DNA from 2 places in the Streptomyces sp. NPDC030820 genome. Region 2 is predicted to be linked to the other one. Evidence: riboswitches for the same ligand, from Rfam matches in the RefSeq annotation. Region 2 holds a riboswitch; the other holds the start of a gene.
The links. Region 2 has a riboswitch for cyclic di-AMP ahead of ACZ418_RS15030 (M23 family metallopeptidase). Riboswitches for the same ligand answer to the same signal wherever they lie in the genome.
Positions count from the first base shown of each region.

Region 1 (7,531 bases), on a different contig from region 2:
TGGCGACGACCACGCGGATCGGACCGGCTGCCACACCCATCACTGCCTCCATCAAACGACCACGGAAGCGATCGCTTCCGTCCGTAACGACAAGTACCGCACTTTTGGCGCGGTCCGCCACCCGTCACGAAGTGAACGAACGTTATCTCCAGCATCCCGCAACCGGCAGTTTTACGGTGCGCGGCGAGGGGGAAATCACATGGTGGGACATGAGGGCACACGGGGGATCGAGCCGTCCTCCGGTGTGCCGACAGGAGGTCGGCCCATGAAGGTCACCGGGGTACTGCCACTCTTTCTCCCGTTCTGCCGGCGCCTGTGGCCCGGCAGACTCGCCGGAATCTCCGTGGCGCTGCTGAGGGCGACCGCCCTCGAGGCCGCGATCCTGGCCTGCCATCTCCTGCTGTATCCGACCGGCCTCACCCAGGAGCGCCGCGCCCCTGCCCTGCCCGCCGACGACGGCACCGCCCGGCTGCCTGTCCGGCCCGGCCCGCCGGTGGTACTGCTGCACGGTTTCATCGACAACCGCTCGGTGTTCCTGCTGCTGCGCCGCAACCTCGCCCAGCACGGCGGGCAGTGCGTCGTATCACTCAACTACTCCCCGCTGACCTGCGACATCCGCGCCGCCGCCGAGCTGCTCGGCCGGCACGTCGAGGAGCTCTGCGAGCGCACCGGCAGCGACCGGGTCGACATCGTGGGGCACAGCCTCGGCGGGCTGATCGCCCGTTATTACGTGCAGTGCCTGGGCGGTGACCTGCGGGTCCGCGTCCTCGTCACGCTGGGTACACCGCATTCGGGGACCAGCGCGGCGCCTTTGGCCAACGCCCATCCCATCGTGCGCCAGATGCGGCCCGGTTCGGGGGTGATAGAGGAGCTGGCCCGGCCCGCGCCCGGTTGCCGTACCCGGTTCGTCAGCTTCTGGAGCGACCTGGACTCCGTGATGGTGCCGCTGGAGACGGCCTGCCTGGAGCACCCCGACCTCGACGCGCAGAACATCCGGGTGACCGGCATCGGACATCTCGCCCTTCCCGTGCACCCCGCCGTCGCGGCCGGGATACGCGAGGCTCTCGACTCCCCGCACCCCGGGGACCGGGTCGCCGACGGTCTCACGGTGGCGTGACTTGTCCGGCGTCAGAGTGACGCAAAGGTGACGAACAGTCACCGTATATCGAACACCAATCGAACTCTCGGCCAAACTCGTGTCCTGCGCCCCCCGAAACGCCGCCGAATGCCCGTTTCCGGCGGGCGCGAAACCAGCCGAAGATTGTCGCGCCCAGGTACCGGCGGGTACAGTCACCGCACTGCTCTGGCAGCCCCTGTTGTCGAGGCGAAAGAGAAGTTGGTGAACGACCGTCACCCGTCGGGGACCATGACCACCCCGGCCCCGGCTTCCGACGCCTCCGCCGCGCACTACGCGCCGTACGGGACGCATGGAGCCCCCTACGGCGACTTCACCACGTACGGCGGCTACGAGGCCACCGGTTTTCCGGACGGCACCGGCACCTTCGCCACGGACCCGCTCTTCGGCAGCCTGCCCGGCGAGCAGAGCACCGGCGCGTACGACAGCACGCAGTGGCAGACCGGCCAGACCCCGAACTACGACCCGTACGCGGCCCAGCACCACGCCGCCTACGACTCCGGCGCCTATGACTCCACCGCCTGGACGATCCCCGCCCAGGCGACGGGCAACGACATCAGCGGCCAGTGGGACGCGAGCGCCTGGCTGCAGCCCGACCAGTCCGGCATCGCCGAACCGACCCAGCAGTGGGCGTGGGGCACCCAGACCTTCGAGTCGGGCACGTTCGACGCCACGCAGTGGAATTCCGGCGGCCAGGCCGTGCCGGCGGAGGCCGAGCAGGCTGCCGAACCGTTCGGCCAGCAGGCCACCGCCGCCTTCGACCAGGTCGGCGACCCGCAGGCGACCGCGGCCTTCGCGCAGATGCCCTACGGGCAGACCCCGTACGAGGAAGAGGTCCCGTACGAGGACACCGCGTTCGGCGAGCAGCAGGCCGGGGACGACGAGTCGGGCATCGGGGATGAATCGCCCGCCGCCGAGCTGCTGGACGACCAGGAGGACATCGAGCCGACGCCCCGCGCCGGCTCGCGCAGCGCCGCGCGCTCCCGCCGGCGTACGACCGCAAAGCGCTCCGCGCTGCTGACCATTGCCGTGCCCTCGGCCTGTGTGATGGGCGTCGCCGGGATCGCCGCCGCCTCGGTCGGCTCGCTGACCGACGACGGCCAGGACACCACGGCCTCCGCCTCGGACACGCACGCGGTCAAGGCCTCGGTCGCCAACAGCAAGCTGGACACCCAGCTCAACACCCTGTCCGCCGGCGCCCACGACTTCGCCGACCGGGCGAGCCGGACGCAGGAGCGGATCGACCTCAAGAACCAGCAGGAGCTGGAGCAGAAGAAGGCCGCCGCCGCGGCCGCGCTCAAGGAGCGGCTGCGCCCCAAGTTCGTGCTGCCGGTCACGCAGAAAGGGCTCAGCGCCTACTTCGGCCAGGCCGGGGTGAACTGGATGTCCGTGCACACGGGCATCGACTTCCCGGTGTCGTACGGCACCACGGTGATGGCCGCGACCGACGGCGTCGTCTCCACCAAGTGGAACAGCGCCTACGGCAACATGATGATCGTGACGGCGAAGGACGGCACGCAGACCTGGTACTGCCATCTGTCCAGCTACCGCGTCGCCGCCGGGACGTCCGTCAAGGCCGGCCAGCCGATCGCCTACTCCGGCAACTCCGGCAACTCCACCGGTCCGCACCTGCACTTCGAGGTACGGCCCGCGGGCGGGGCGGCCATAGACCCGCTGCCGTGGCTGCGGAGCCACGGGCTCGACCCGACGTAGAGCCCGGGGGCCTTCGCCCCCAGAACCCCTACGGCCTCTCCCCTACAGCTTCTCCACCGGCGCGTACCGCAGCAGCAGCCGCTTCGGCTTGGTGTCGCCGAAGTCGATCGTCGCCTCCGCGTTCCCGCCCGTGCCCTTCACGGCGACGACCGTGCCGAGCCCGAACTGGTCATGGGTGACCCGGTCCCCTACGGCGAGGGCGACCACCGGCTTCTCCGTGGTGCGCCGCGCGGCGAACCCGGACGCGCCCGACGCCGAGGAACGCGAGCGGGTCGAGGACAGCGAGGCCGCGATCCCGGAGGCCGGGCCGGAGGACACCGGCGCCGCCGCCCCAGTCCGCTTCCAGTCCACATGGGTGGCCGGAATCTCTTCCAGGAAGCGGGAGGGCGGGTTGTACGACGGCTGGCCCCAGGCGCTGCGCATCGCCGACCGCGTGAGATAGAGCCGCTCCCGCGCGCGCGTGATGCCCACGTACGCCAGGCGCCGTTCCTCCTCCAGCTCCTTGGTCTGGCCGAGGGCGCGCATGTGCGGGAAGACACCGTCCTCCATGCCGGTCAGGAAGACGACCGGGAACTCCAGGCCCTTGGCGGTGTGCAGGGTCATCAGGGTGATGACGCCGGAGCCTTCCTCGTCCTCGTCGGGGATCTGGTCGGAGTCGGCGACGAGGGCCACCTGCTCCAGGAAGTCGGCCAGGGTGCCCTGTTCCCCCTCCCCGCGCTCCTGCTCGAACTCCAGGGCCACCGCCGCGAGTTCCTGGAGGTTCTCGATGCGGGTCTCGTCCTGCGGGTCGGTGGAGGCCTGCAACTCGGCCAGATAGCCGGTGCGTTCGAGCACCGCCTCCAGGACGGTCGCGGGGCCCGCACCGGACTCGACGATGGTGCGCAGGTCCTCCATCAGCGTGTTGAACCGCTTGACGGCGTTGGTGGAGCGCGCGGCCATGCCGTACGCCTCGTCCACGCGCTTGAGCGCCTGCGGGAAGCTGATCTTCTCGCGCTGGGAGAGGGCGTCGATCATCGCCTCCGCGCGCTCGCCGATGCCCCGCTTGGGCACGTTGAGGATGCGGCGCAGCGGCACCGAGTCCTCGGGGTTGGCGAGCACACGCAGATAGGCCAGGACGTCCCGGACCTCCTTGCGCTCGTAGAAGCGGACCCCGCCGACGACCTTGTAGGGCAGGCCGACGCGGATGAAGACCTCTTCGAAGACACGGGACTGGGCGTTGGTGCGGTAGAAGACGGCGACATCGCCCGCCCTGGCCTCGCGCGCGTCGACCAGGCGGTCTATCTCGTCGGCGACGAACTGGGCCTCGTCGTGCTCGGTGTCGGCGACATAGCCGGTGATCCGCGCGCCCTGGCCGGCGTTGGTCCACAGGTTCTTCGGGCGGCGGGACTCGTTGCGCTCGATGACCGCGTTGGCGGCGGACAGGATGGTCTGTGTGGAGCGGTAGTTCTGCTCCAGCAGGATCGTCGTCGCGTTCGGGTAGTCCTCCTCGAACTGGAGGATGTTGCGGATCGTCGCGCCGCGGAAGGCGTAGATCGACTGGTCCGCGTCACCCACGACGCACAGTTCGGCGGGCGGGAGGTCGTGCTCGCTCGGCGGGGTGTCCTCGTCGTGCTCGCCGGTGCCCACGAGTTCGCGCACGAGCGCGTACTGGGCGTGGTTGGTGTCCTGGTACTCGTCGACGAGGACATGCCGGAAGCGGCGGCGGTAGTGCTCGGCGACGTCCGGGAAGGCGCGCAGCAGGTTGACCGTCGTCATGATCAGGTCGTCGAAGTCGAGCGCGTTGGCCTCGCGCAGGCGCGACTGGTAGAGCGCGTATGCCTGGGCGAGGGTCTTCTCGAAGCCGTCGGTGGCCTGGGTTGCGAAGTCCTCCTCGTCGATCAGCTCGTTCTTCAGGTTGCTGATCTTCGCGCTGAACGACTTCGGCGGGAAGCGCTTGGGGTCGAGGTCCAGGTCGCGGCAGACCAGGGCCATCAGGCGCTTGCTGTCGGCGGCGTCGTAGATGGAGAAACTGGAGGTGAAGCCGAGCTTCTTGCTCTCCCGGCGCAGGATGCGCACGCACGCGCTGTGGAAGGTCATCACCCACATCGCGTTCGCGCGCGGGCCGACGAGCTGCTCGACGCGCTCCTTCATCTCCCCCGCGGCCTTGTTGGTGAAGGTGATCGCGAGGATCTGGCCCGGGTGCACATGCCGCTCGGCGAGCAGGTGGGCGATGCGGTGGGTGAGCACGCGGGTCTTGCCGGAGCCGGCGCCGGCGACGATGAGCAGCGGGGAGCCGGCGTGCACAACTGCGGCGCGCTGGTTGTCGTTCAGCCCCTCCAGCAGCGCCGCCGCGTCGAGGACGGGACGCGGGGCGCCGTCGCGGTAGTACCCTCCCCCACTCTCGGCTCCGCTCGAGCGGGGGGACCCCCATCGGTCCGGCGGCACGTCGAACTTCCCGCCGAACAGATCGTCCGGAAGCGGCTCCGGAGCGTGATCGTCCTCGGGCGGCGGCGGGGGCTCCTCCTCGCGCCCGCGAGGGGCCTGGAGGTCCGCCAGGAAGCTGTCGTCAAAGAGGCTGCTCATCGCTCTACGAGTCTAGGGCGCCCCACCGACAACCGGTCGCCGTCCCAGGAACCCGACCGGTCCGGAACGGAGTTGATCTTCACCGTCGAATGGCCCGCACCCTGCTCACACAGGGGAACCGTCCGATGACAGACGAGCGAAACCCACCTCAGGTCACGAAAATGTATCGGACATATCACGCACCAACCTTCACAGGAGTCACACCAGTTGGCTAGCGTGCGTTCGGGCCGTACGACCCCTACCGGCGAGCCTCGCCGGGCCGCGCGGCCCCCGCCGAGTCTGGCGCGTCCCGCGGGGCGCCCGGAGCCGGGGACCCACCGACCTTTGGGGTGAATCGGCCGGCTCCCACCCGGGACGCCGCCGTAGGGCAACCCTTCCGAACCACCGCCCGAACCCGACAGCTAACCCGGTAGGCGGCCCACTGGAAGGAGTCGCCTCCCTTGGCGTCGCACCGCAAGCCGCGCCCCGGCGGGACCATCGGAACCGGCCTTCGCGCTCCCGCCCTCGCCACCGCCGCCCTCACCTCCATGGCTGTGCTCTCGCAGACCGCGGAGGCCGCCCCGAGTACCGATCACGCCAAGCCGAGCCTGGAGGAGGTCGAGAAGAAGGTCGACGATCTCTACCGCCAGGCGGAGTCGGCGACCCAGAAGTACAACGCGGCCAAGGAGCGGACCGGCAAACAGCGCGGCCGCGTCGACGCCCTGCGCGACGACGTCGCCCGGCGCACCGCACGCCTCAACAAGGCCCGCGAGGAGCTGGGCTCCTTCGCCGCGGCCCAGTACCGCACCGGCGCCGCCGCCCCCGACACGGCCACCTTCCTGCTGGCGAACGACCCGCAGGACTACTTCGACCAGACCCAGCTGATGAACCGGCTGACCTCGCGGGAGAAGACCGCGGTCGACGACTACATCGGCGAGCAGGCCGCGACCATGAAGAAGCGGCGCGAGGCCGCGGAGAGCCTGCAGACGCTGACCGACTCACAGCACGACCTGCAGACCGCCAAGGCCACCGTGCAGAAGAAGCTGGCCACGGCGCGCGAGCTGCTGTCGCAGCTGACGGCCCAGGAGAAGGCGCGGCTGGCCGCCATCGAGCGGGCGAAGGAGCAGGAGGCGGCGCGCAAGGCGGCCGAGCTGGCGAAGCAGCAGGCAGCTCAGCAACAGGCCGCCTCGTCGTCGTCCACCTCCGCGGGGTCCGCCTCCGGATCCGGTTCTACGGGCTCCGGCTCGACGGGCTCCGGCTCGACCGGGTCCACCACCACGTCCAGCTCGTACGACACCAAGGCCGAGAAGGCGATCGCCTTCGCCCGCGCGCAGATCGGCAAGCCGTATGTGTGGGGCGCCACCGGTCCGGACTCCTACGACTGCTCGGGCCTCACCCAGGCCGCCTGGAAGGCCGCCGGCGTCACGCTTCCTCGCACCACGTACGACCAGGTCAACGCGGGCACCACGGTCTCGCTCGCCGACGCGCGGCCGGGCGACCTGATCTTCTTCTACGACGACATCAGCCACGTCGGCATCTACATAGGCAACGGCATGATGATCCACGCCCCGAAGCCGGGCGCGTACGTCCGCGAGGAGTCGATCTACTACGGCGGCGAGTCGATCATCCACAGCGTGGTCCGCCCGGGCTGACCGCCCATCCCGGGCACGGCCGCGCCCCGGCCGACTCGCGCTCCACGCGCGCGTGCCATCGCATTGCAGGGCCACGCGCGCGTGCCGCGCGAACGGCACGTCCACGCGGGCGCGTGCCTACGCCCTGGGCTCCACGCGCGCGTGCCGGTGTCTTGGGGGTGCGCGTCGGCGGATGGCCTGTCCATGGGCGCATACCGGCGTCCTCCGCGTCCACGCGCGCGTGGGGCCGTTTGGCTGGTGCGACAGGGCATGAAGGTCGCGCCGTCCGCGTCCACGCGCGCGTGGGGCCGTTCCTCCGTCGATACGCGCCGCGCGCCGACCGTTCCTTTGACCACGCACGCCGGCCGCTCCTCCATCCACGCGGCCAACGCCCTCCAGCCCCCGTCCACGCGGCCACAGCCTTCCGGCATCCACGCGCCCCGGCTTCCCTGCCTCCGCAAGCGCGGTGCCGACCTTTCACGGTCCCGCGCGCGTACCGGCGTTTTTGCTG
Region 1 is NZ_JBVIEB010000002.1:246,654-254,184, reverse strand. Features, by position in the region: gene ACZ418_RS05755 (cobalamin B12-binding domain-containing protein) at 1-40, opposite strand, end outside; gene ACZ418_RS05750 (esterase/lipase family protein) at 266-1,117, shown strand; gene ACZ418_RS05745 (M23 family metallopeptidase) at 1,340-2,848, shown strand; gene pcrA (DNA helicase PcrA) at 2,891-5,410, opposite strand; cyclic di-AMP (ydaO/yuaA leader) riboswitch at 5,716-5,821, shown strand; gene ACZ418_RS05735 (C40 family peptidase) at 5,851-7,041, shown strand.
Region 1: linked by a shared signal. The riboswitch ahead of ACZ418_RS05735 (C40 family peptidase) and the one ahead of ACZ418_RS15030 (M23 family metallopeptidase) in region 2 are both predicted to bind cyclic di-AMP.

Region 2 (7,531 bases):
GACGACGGCGACGTGCTCCTGGCCGTCCGCCAAGCCGTGGAAGGTGACGAGTTCGGCGTCGACGCTGTAGCCGTCGTGGAAGCGCAGCGGTACCCGAACGCGGGCGCGCGGCGTGGCGGCGGGGGTGTCGGGCATGCGGGTCCCTCCGGAGGCGGTTGCTTCAGATTTGAAGCAGCGTACTCGGGGGACCCTACCTCATGCTTCAAACTTAAAGCAATCAATCGTCGGACGAGGAACATGACGAACGCCGCCGCCAGGGCACGTCCTCCGCCCCGGTCTCGGCGCCGTCGCCCTGCAGCCCCCGTGCGATCCCCGTGCAGATCTCCTCCAGCTGCCCCACCTGCTCCGGCGTGAGCCGGTCGAACAGGGTGGCGCGCACGGTCTCGACGTGGCCCGGTGCCGTACGCTCCAGGACGGCCATCCCCTCGTCCGTCAGCACCGCGATGCTGCTGCGCTTGTCCCAGCGGCAGTCCTCCCGGCGCACCAGCCCGTCCCGTTCGAGGCGGGTCACCGCATAGGTCAGCCGACTGCGCGTGATCTTCAGCGTCTCGGCGAGGTCGGTCATCCGCAGCCGCCGGTCGGGCGCGTCGGACAGGTTGGCCAGCACGGAGTAGAACAGGTGCGGCATGCCGGCGTCCTGCTGGAGCTGTCGGTCGATCGCGTCCTCCAGGAGGTGCGTCGCGGCGAGATAAGCGCGCCAGGCGCGCTGCTCCTCGGGGGTGAGCCAGCGGGTCGTCATGCCGCCAGTGTAAGTTTGTTTCAAACTTGAACCAAGCTCGGCTTGAACCAAGCCTCGCCTCGCAGGAGACCGCGCCGATGTCGTACCCGTACGTGCTGCTGTCCGCCGCCGTCTCCCTCGACGGCTACCTCGACGACACCGGTCCCGACCGGCTCCTGCTGTCCAGTCCTGCCGACTTCGACCGGGTCGACGCGGTACGGGCCTCCGTCGACGCCATCCTGATCGGCGCCGGCACGATCCGCGCCGACAACCCGCGGCTGCTGGTCAACTCCGCCGAGCGCCGCGCCGCCCGCGTCCGGGCGGGCAAGCCGGAGTACCCGCTGAAGGTGGCGGTCACCGCCACCGGCGACCTCGACCCCGACGCCAACTTCTGGCACACCGGCGGCGACAAGCTCGTCTACACGACCGACCACGGCGCCGAGCGGGCGGTCCGGCGCGTCGGTGACACCGCCGATGTCGTCCCGCTCGGCCCCCGCCTCGACTGGCGGGCCCTGTTGTCCCACCTGCACGACGTGCGCGGAGTCGGACGGCTCATGGTCGAGGGCGGCGGCACGGTGCACACCCAGCTGCTGCAGCTGGGTCTCGCCGACGAGCTCCAGCTCGTCCTCGCGCCGCTGTTCGTCGGCGACCCGGCCGCGCCCCGCCTGTTCGGCCCCGGTGGCTACCAGGCCGGCCGGCTGCGCCTGACCGAGACCCGCCGGATCGAGGACGTGGTCCTCATGCGCTACGAGCCCACCGCCCCCGGCACCGGCCCGGTCGCCACCGCCGCCGACCGTCACTGGCTGCGCACCGCCTGTGAACTCGCCGCGCTGTGCCCGCCCTCGGAGACGGCGTTCAGCGTCGGCGCGGTGGTGGTCGCGGCGGACGGTACGGAGCTGGCTCGTGGTCACTCCCGGGAGGGCGAGGATCCCGTGGTCCATGCGGAGGAGGCGGCGCTTGCGAAGGTCGACCCGGCGGATCCCCGGTTGGCCGGTGCCACGGTGTACAGCAGCCTGGAGCCCTGTGCCCGGCGTGCCTCGCGGCCCGCGCCCTGTGCCGAGCTGATCCTTCGGGCGGGGGTACGGCGGGTGGTCACGGCGTGGCAGGAGCCGGACACGTTCGTCGCGGGAGCCGACGGTACGGGGCTGCTGGTCAAGGGGGGTGCGGAGGTCGTCGCACTGCCCGAGCTGGAGGAACTCGCCAAGGCGCCGAACGGGCATCTGCTGGGCTGAGCCCGTCACACACTCAGGGCCCGGAATCCTTGGGATTCCGGGCCCTGAGTCTTCAGTAGCGGGGACAGGATTTGAACCTGCGACCTCTGGGTTATGAGCCCAGCGAGCTACCGAGCTGCTCCACCCCGCGTCGTTGTGTCTCTACTGTACACCACACGCTCATCCGGTCGGCGCCACACCGCTTGCGCCCCTCGCCGGCCCGTGATCGCCGGTCGATCACTTTCACCGACAGTGACCGGACGACCGCCCTCCGCATAACATCTGAGACACCATCAAAAACACCGACACTCATGTACGGCGGTCAACTCGCCCGGTTTGCAGCGCTCCTGACCGGTAAGTCCACGGCCGGAAACGTTAATGATCAAGCCGAACGGCTTGGAAAGTGGCTGTCACGTCTATTAACGTTCGATAACGCAGCGCGGTCGTCCCAGCCGTCACAAGAGTCGGCTCCGTGCGCACGCGCCGAATCCCGCAAGGGAGCCGGGGAACCACCACCTTGGGGTGAATCGCGCGAATGCCGCAGTTGGTATACGCGCGTAGGAGACCTTCCTGCTCCGAACCCGTCAGCTAACCCGGTAGGCGGAGGAAGGAAAGGAGTACGCCCGAGTGGCGTCCAACCGGCCCGCCCCAGAAGCCCCGTTCATGCCCCCGCAAGCCGAGCCGGAGACCTTCGGCTACGGCGCCTACCGCGCCGAGGAGGGGCCCTGGGAGGAGTGGAACCCCACCGAGGACTCCGTCACCTCGCTCCGCGGCCGGCACCGCGTCTCCAAACAGCGCGGCGGTTTCGCGCGCAGCTCCACCGTCCTCGGCGTCGGCGTGCTGGCCGCGGTCGGCGCGGGCGGCATGGCCAGCGCGAACACCGGCAAGCCGCCGGTCTCCATATCCCTGCCGGACCTGGACTCCGTCGAGCACATCTTCGGTGCCAACCCCACCGACGCTCCCCAGGCCACCTCCGGCCTCAGCAAGGTGGGCGTGAGCACCGACAGCGCCGACAGCAGCAACGCCGGCGAGGCCCTGCGCAACCGGATCATGGCCCAGGCCGAGCAGCAGAAGGGCCAGGCCGACAGCAAGGCCACCGCCGCCGCGATCGCCGCCGCCGATCAGCAGACCGCGGCCGCGGCCGCCAAGGCGGAGCAGGCGGCCGCCGCCAAGGCCGCTGCCGCCAAGGCGCAGGCGGAGGCCGACGCCAAGAAGGCGGCCGAGGCCAAGCGGCTCGCCGAGCTGGCCAAGCAGTACACGCTGCCGGTCGTCTCGTACACGATCACCGGCACCTTCGGGCAGCCCGGCGCGATGTGGTCCTCCGGCTACCACACCGGCCTCGACTTCGCCGCCCCCACCGGCACCCTCATCAAGGCCATCCACAGCGGCACGGTCACCGAGGCGGGCTGGGCCGGCGCCTACGGCTACCGCACCGTCCTGACCCTCGACGACGGCACCGAGCTCTGGTTCTGCCACCAGTCCTCGATCAACGTCTCCGTCGGCCAGAAGGTCTCCACCGGCCAGGTCATCGGCCGGGTCGGCGCCACCGGCAACGTGACCGGCCCGCACCTGCACCTGGAGGTCCACCCGAACGGCCAGGCCACCGCCATCGACCCGGCGCCCTGGCTGCGCGAGAAGGGCCTCACCCCCTGACAGCCGTCTGTCCGGAGGACTTTGCACCGGCGGCGGAATGCGATGATCCGTCGCCGGTGTTGATGCAGAGCATGACTTCTCTGCGCACACTCGGCTCCTCCGGCCTCGAGGTCTTCCCGCTCTGCCTCGGCGGCAACGTCTTCGGCTGGACCGCCGACGAGGAGACCTCCTTCGCCGTCCTCGACGCCTACACGGCGGCCGGCGGCAACTTCATCGACACCGCCGACTCCTACTCGGCCTGGATCGAGAGCCACAAGGGTGGCGAGTCCGAGACGGTGATCGGCAAGTGGGTCAAGTCCCGCGGCAACCGTGACCGCGTCGTCATCGCGACCAAGGTCAGCCAGCACCCCGAGTTCCAGGGCCTGTCCGCCGCCAACATCAAGGCCGCCGCGGACGCGTCCCTGCGCCGCCTGGACACCGACTACATCGACCTCTACTACACCCACTTCGACAAGCCCGAGATCCCGGTCGAGGAGATCATCGGCGCGCTGGACGAGCTGGTGAAGGCGGGCAAGGTCCGCCACATCGCCGCCTCCAACATCAGCCCCGAGCGCCTGAAGGCCTCGCTCGACTTCTCCGACCGCGAGGGCCTGGCCCGCTATGTCGCCCTCCAGCCCCACTACAACCTCGTCTCCCGCGACACCTACGAGGGCCCGCTGCAGGACCTGGCCGCCAAGGAGGGCCTGTCCTCCGTGCCCTACTTCTCCCTTGCCGCGGGCTTCCTGACCGGCAAGTACCGCCCCGGCACCAAGGTCGACAGCGCCCGCGCGGGCCGCGCCCAGGAGTACGCGGAGTCGGAGCGCGGCCAGAAGGTCCTCTCGGCGCTCGACGAGATGGCCGCCGCCCACGACGCCCCCGTCGCCACGGTCGCCCTCGCCTGGCTCGCGGTCCAGCCGACGATCACCGCCCCGATCGCCTCGGCCCGCACGGTGGACCAGCTCCCGGACCTGCTGGGCGTGGTGGACCTGAAGCTGACGGACGAGGAAGTGGCACAGCTGACGCAGGCGTCGGCCTAGTGCTCCATCAGTGACAGGCTCCGCCTGTTTCCCCCCGCCGCAACGGCGCTCTGCCAGGGCGGCGCGGTCCGGCGGTGCCGAACCCTCCGCAACCCGACCGGCTACGACCGATACGGGTTGTACACGGAATACGGCACCGCCGGATACCCGTAACCCGGCCCGGCTGCCGGAGGCATCTGTACGGGCGGATACCCGTAACCCGGCCCGGCCGCCGGAGGCATCTGCACCGGCGGATACCCGTAACCCGGCCCGGCCGCCGCAGGCATCGGCGCCCAGTACACAGGCAACGGAACCGTTGCCCGGGCGGCGTACTCCAGCGCCGGCCGAGCCACTTCCCTCCGCTGCCACAGCTCGTCCAGCAGCTCCCGCTCCCGTACGACGAAGTCGGCCCCCGCCTTCCCCTTGCGTCCCCGGTGCCGCAGAAAGGCGAGCGAGGTGGCGTACGCCTCGTACTGCGTCACCGTCCGCGCCGCCGGCCGGCCACCGTGGTGCCGGGCGTAGTCACGGGCCGTCCGCCGCGCCCGCATCGACCCGAGCGCGAGCGGTTCGGCCGGCCCCAGCCACCCGGCCAGCACATACGCCGGCAGCTCCTCGCGCACGGTCCGCAGCTCCCGCTGCCGGGTCCAGATCGCGAGCCAGGTCAGCAGCCCGAACACGGGCACCATGAATCCGCCGTAGACGGCGAAGAACCCGAACTCGCCGAAGGTGGAGGAGCCGTTCCAGAAGGCGTGCATGCTCATCGCGAGCAGCAGGCCGCAGACCGGCAGCAGCACCCGCCGGGCGCGCTGCCGCTCGGCGGAGAACGCGGCGAAGCCGAAGCCGAGGCCGGTGAGGGTGGTGAACAGGGGGTGCGCGAACGGCGACATCACGATGCGCACGAAGAAGGTGGCGGCGGTGACGGAGGCGATACCAGCGCCGCCGCTGACCTGGTCGGCGCCGAATGCCGTACCCAGGTAGAGGATGTTCTCGGTGAACGCGAACCCGGTGGCGGTGATGCCCGCTATCACCACCCCGTCGACGATCCCGGTGAAGTCACGTCTGCGGAAGAGAAAGACGAGCAGGACGGCGGCGGCTTTGGCGGACTCCTCCACGATGGGCGCGATCACGGTGGCGCCCAGGGTGTCGGCACTGGTCGGATCGGCGGTGGCGGTGGCTATCCACTTGGTCGCGAAGCTGTTGGCGACGATGGCTATCAGCGCCGCCGCGCACGCTCCCCAGGCGAAGGCGAAGACCAGGTTCCGCCAGGGGCCCGGCTCCACCCGGTCCAGCCACCGGAAGGCGGCTAGCAGCCAGGGCACGGGCAGCACGGCAAGACCGAGCCCGACGAGAAACCCCTCGGTGCCGGTCTGCCTGCGCACCAGCGCGAGGATGACGAGACCGGACAGCGCGAGCAGTGTGATCAGCGCCCCGTACCGCACCCACCTGCGCTGCCACCAGTGCGGATGGCGGAGCAGCACGGGGCCGTGGGGGCCCGGCGGATACGTCGGAAACGGAGGACTGGTGGCCACGGCATCGACCCTAACGGTGTCGGGGCGAGGGGCTGGAGCGGTTTACCGGCCCTGATGCGGTACGCGACGGAAGAGCAGATCGTTCACCACATGTCCCTTGTCCAGTCCCTGCCCCTCGAAACGGGTCAGCGGCCGGAACTCGGGGCGCGTGGCGAAACCGCCGTCCGCCTGCGTGTTCTCGAAGTCGGGATGGGCGCTGAGCACCTCGAGCATCTGCTCGGCGTACGGCTCCCAGTCGGTCGCGCAGTGCACGATCGCTCCGGGCTTCAGCCGGGTCGCGGCGAGCGTCAGGAACTCGGGCTGGATGAGCCGCCGCTTGTGGTGCCGCTTCTTGGGCCAGGGATCCGGGAAGTAGACCCGCAGCCCGTCGAGCGAGTCGGGGGTGAGCATCTCCCGGAGCAGGATGATCGCGTCCCCGTTGCCCACGCGCACGTTGGACAGCCCGCTCCGGTCGGCGAGAGCCAGCAGATTGCCCTGGCCCGGGGTGTGCACGTCGACGGCGAGGATGTTGGTGTCCGGGTCGGCGGCGGCCATCTGCGCGGTGGCCTCGCCCATCCCGAACCCGATCTCCAGGACGACGGGCCCGTCGTTCCCGAACAGCTCACCGAGGTCGATGACCTGCTGCCCGTCGATGTCCAGCCCCCACTTGGGCCACAGCCGCTGCAGGGCGTCCGCCTGCCCGGCGGTCACCCGGCTGCGCCGTGGCTGAAAACTCCGGATCCGCCGCTCGAAGTGCGACCCGGCGGGATCGGCCTTGGGACCGTCCGGAAACCGGGGCTCCCCCTTGGCCCGGGTATGCCGGATGGACGCGCCGGGGGTGTGGGGGGCCGGCAAGGGGGCTTCGGGGGCGTTGAGGAAGTCAGACACAGTAGGACAGATTTTACGGCGCGGCCCTGACGAACGGACCGGCACCCGGGACGCCCACTACAGCGCACCGAGCATGTCCAGCACCCGGCGTCCTACCTCTCGCCCGATCGGCAAGGAAGCGGTGGCCGCGGGCGAGGGCGCGTTCAGTACATGCACGGCGCGAGCCCCCTCCTTGATCAGGAAGTCGTCCACCAGCGTCCCGTCCCGCAGCACCGCCTGCGCCCGCACCCCGGCCGGGGCCCGTACCAGGTCGTCCGGCTCCACCCCGGGCAGCAACCTCCGCACAGCCTCCAGAAACGCCCCCTTGGACAAGGACCGCCGCAGCTCCCCGGCCCCGTATCTCCAGTGCCGACGGGCGATCGCCCACGACCCCGGCCAGGCCACGGTCCCGGCCAGCTCCCGGGGGCGTACGACCCCCCAGCCGTACCCCTCCCGGGCCAGGGCCGGCACCGCGTTGGGGCCGATGTGCACGCCTCCGTCGATGCCCCGGGTCAGATGGACCCCGAGGAACGGGAAGGCCGGATCCGGCACCGGATACACCAGCCCGCGCACCAGCTC
Region 2 is NZ_JBVIEB010000005.1:17,302-24,832, reverse strand. Features, by position in the region: gene ACZ418_RS15050 (GTP cyclohydrolase II) at 1-135, opposite strand, end outside; gene ACZ418_RS15045 (MarR family winged helix-turn-helix transcriptional regulator) at 218-739, opposite strand; gene ACZ418_RS15040 (dihydrofolate reductase family protein) at 817-1,950, shown strand; tRNA gene ACZ418_RS15035 (tRNA-Met) at 2,007-2,080, opposite strand; cyclic di-AMP (ydaO/yuaA leader) riboswitch at 2,401-2,547, shown strand; gene ACZ418_RS15030 (M23 family metallopeptidase) at 2,557-3,582, shown strand; gene ACZ418_RS15025 (aldo/keto reductase) at 3,654-4,598, shown strand; gene ACZ418_RS15020 (PrsW family glutamic-type intramembrane protease) at 4,700-6,106, opposite strand; gene trmB (tRNA (guanosine(46)-N7)-methyltransferase TrmB) at 6,149-6,973, opposite strand; gene lhgO (L-2-hydroxyglutarate oxidase) at 7,031-7,531, opposite strand, start outside.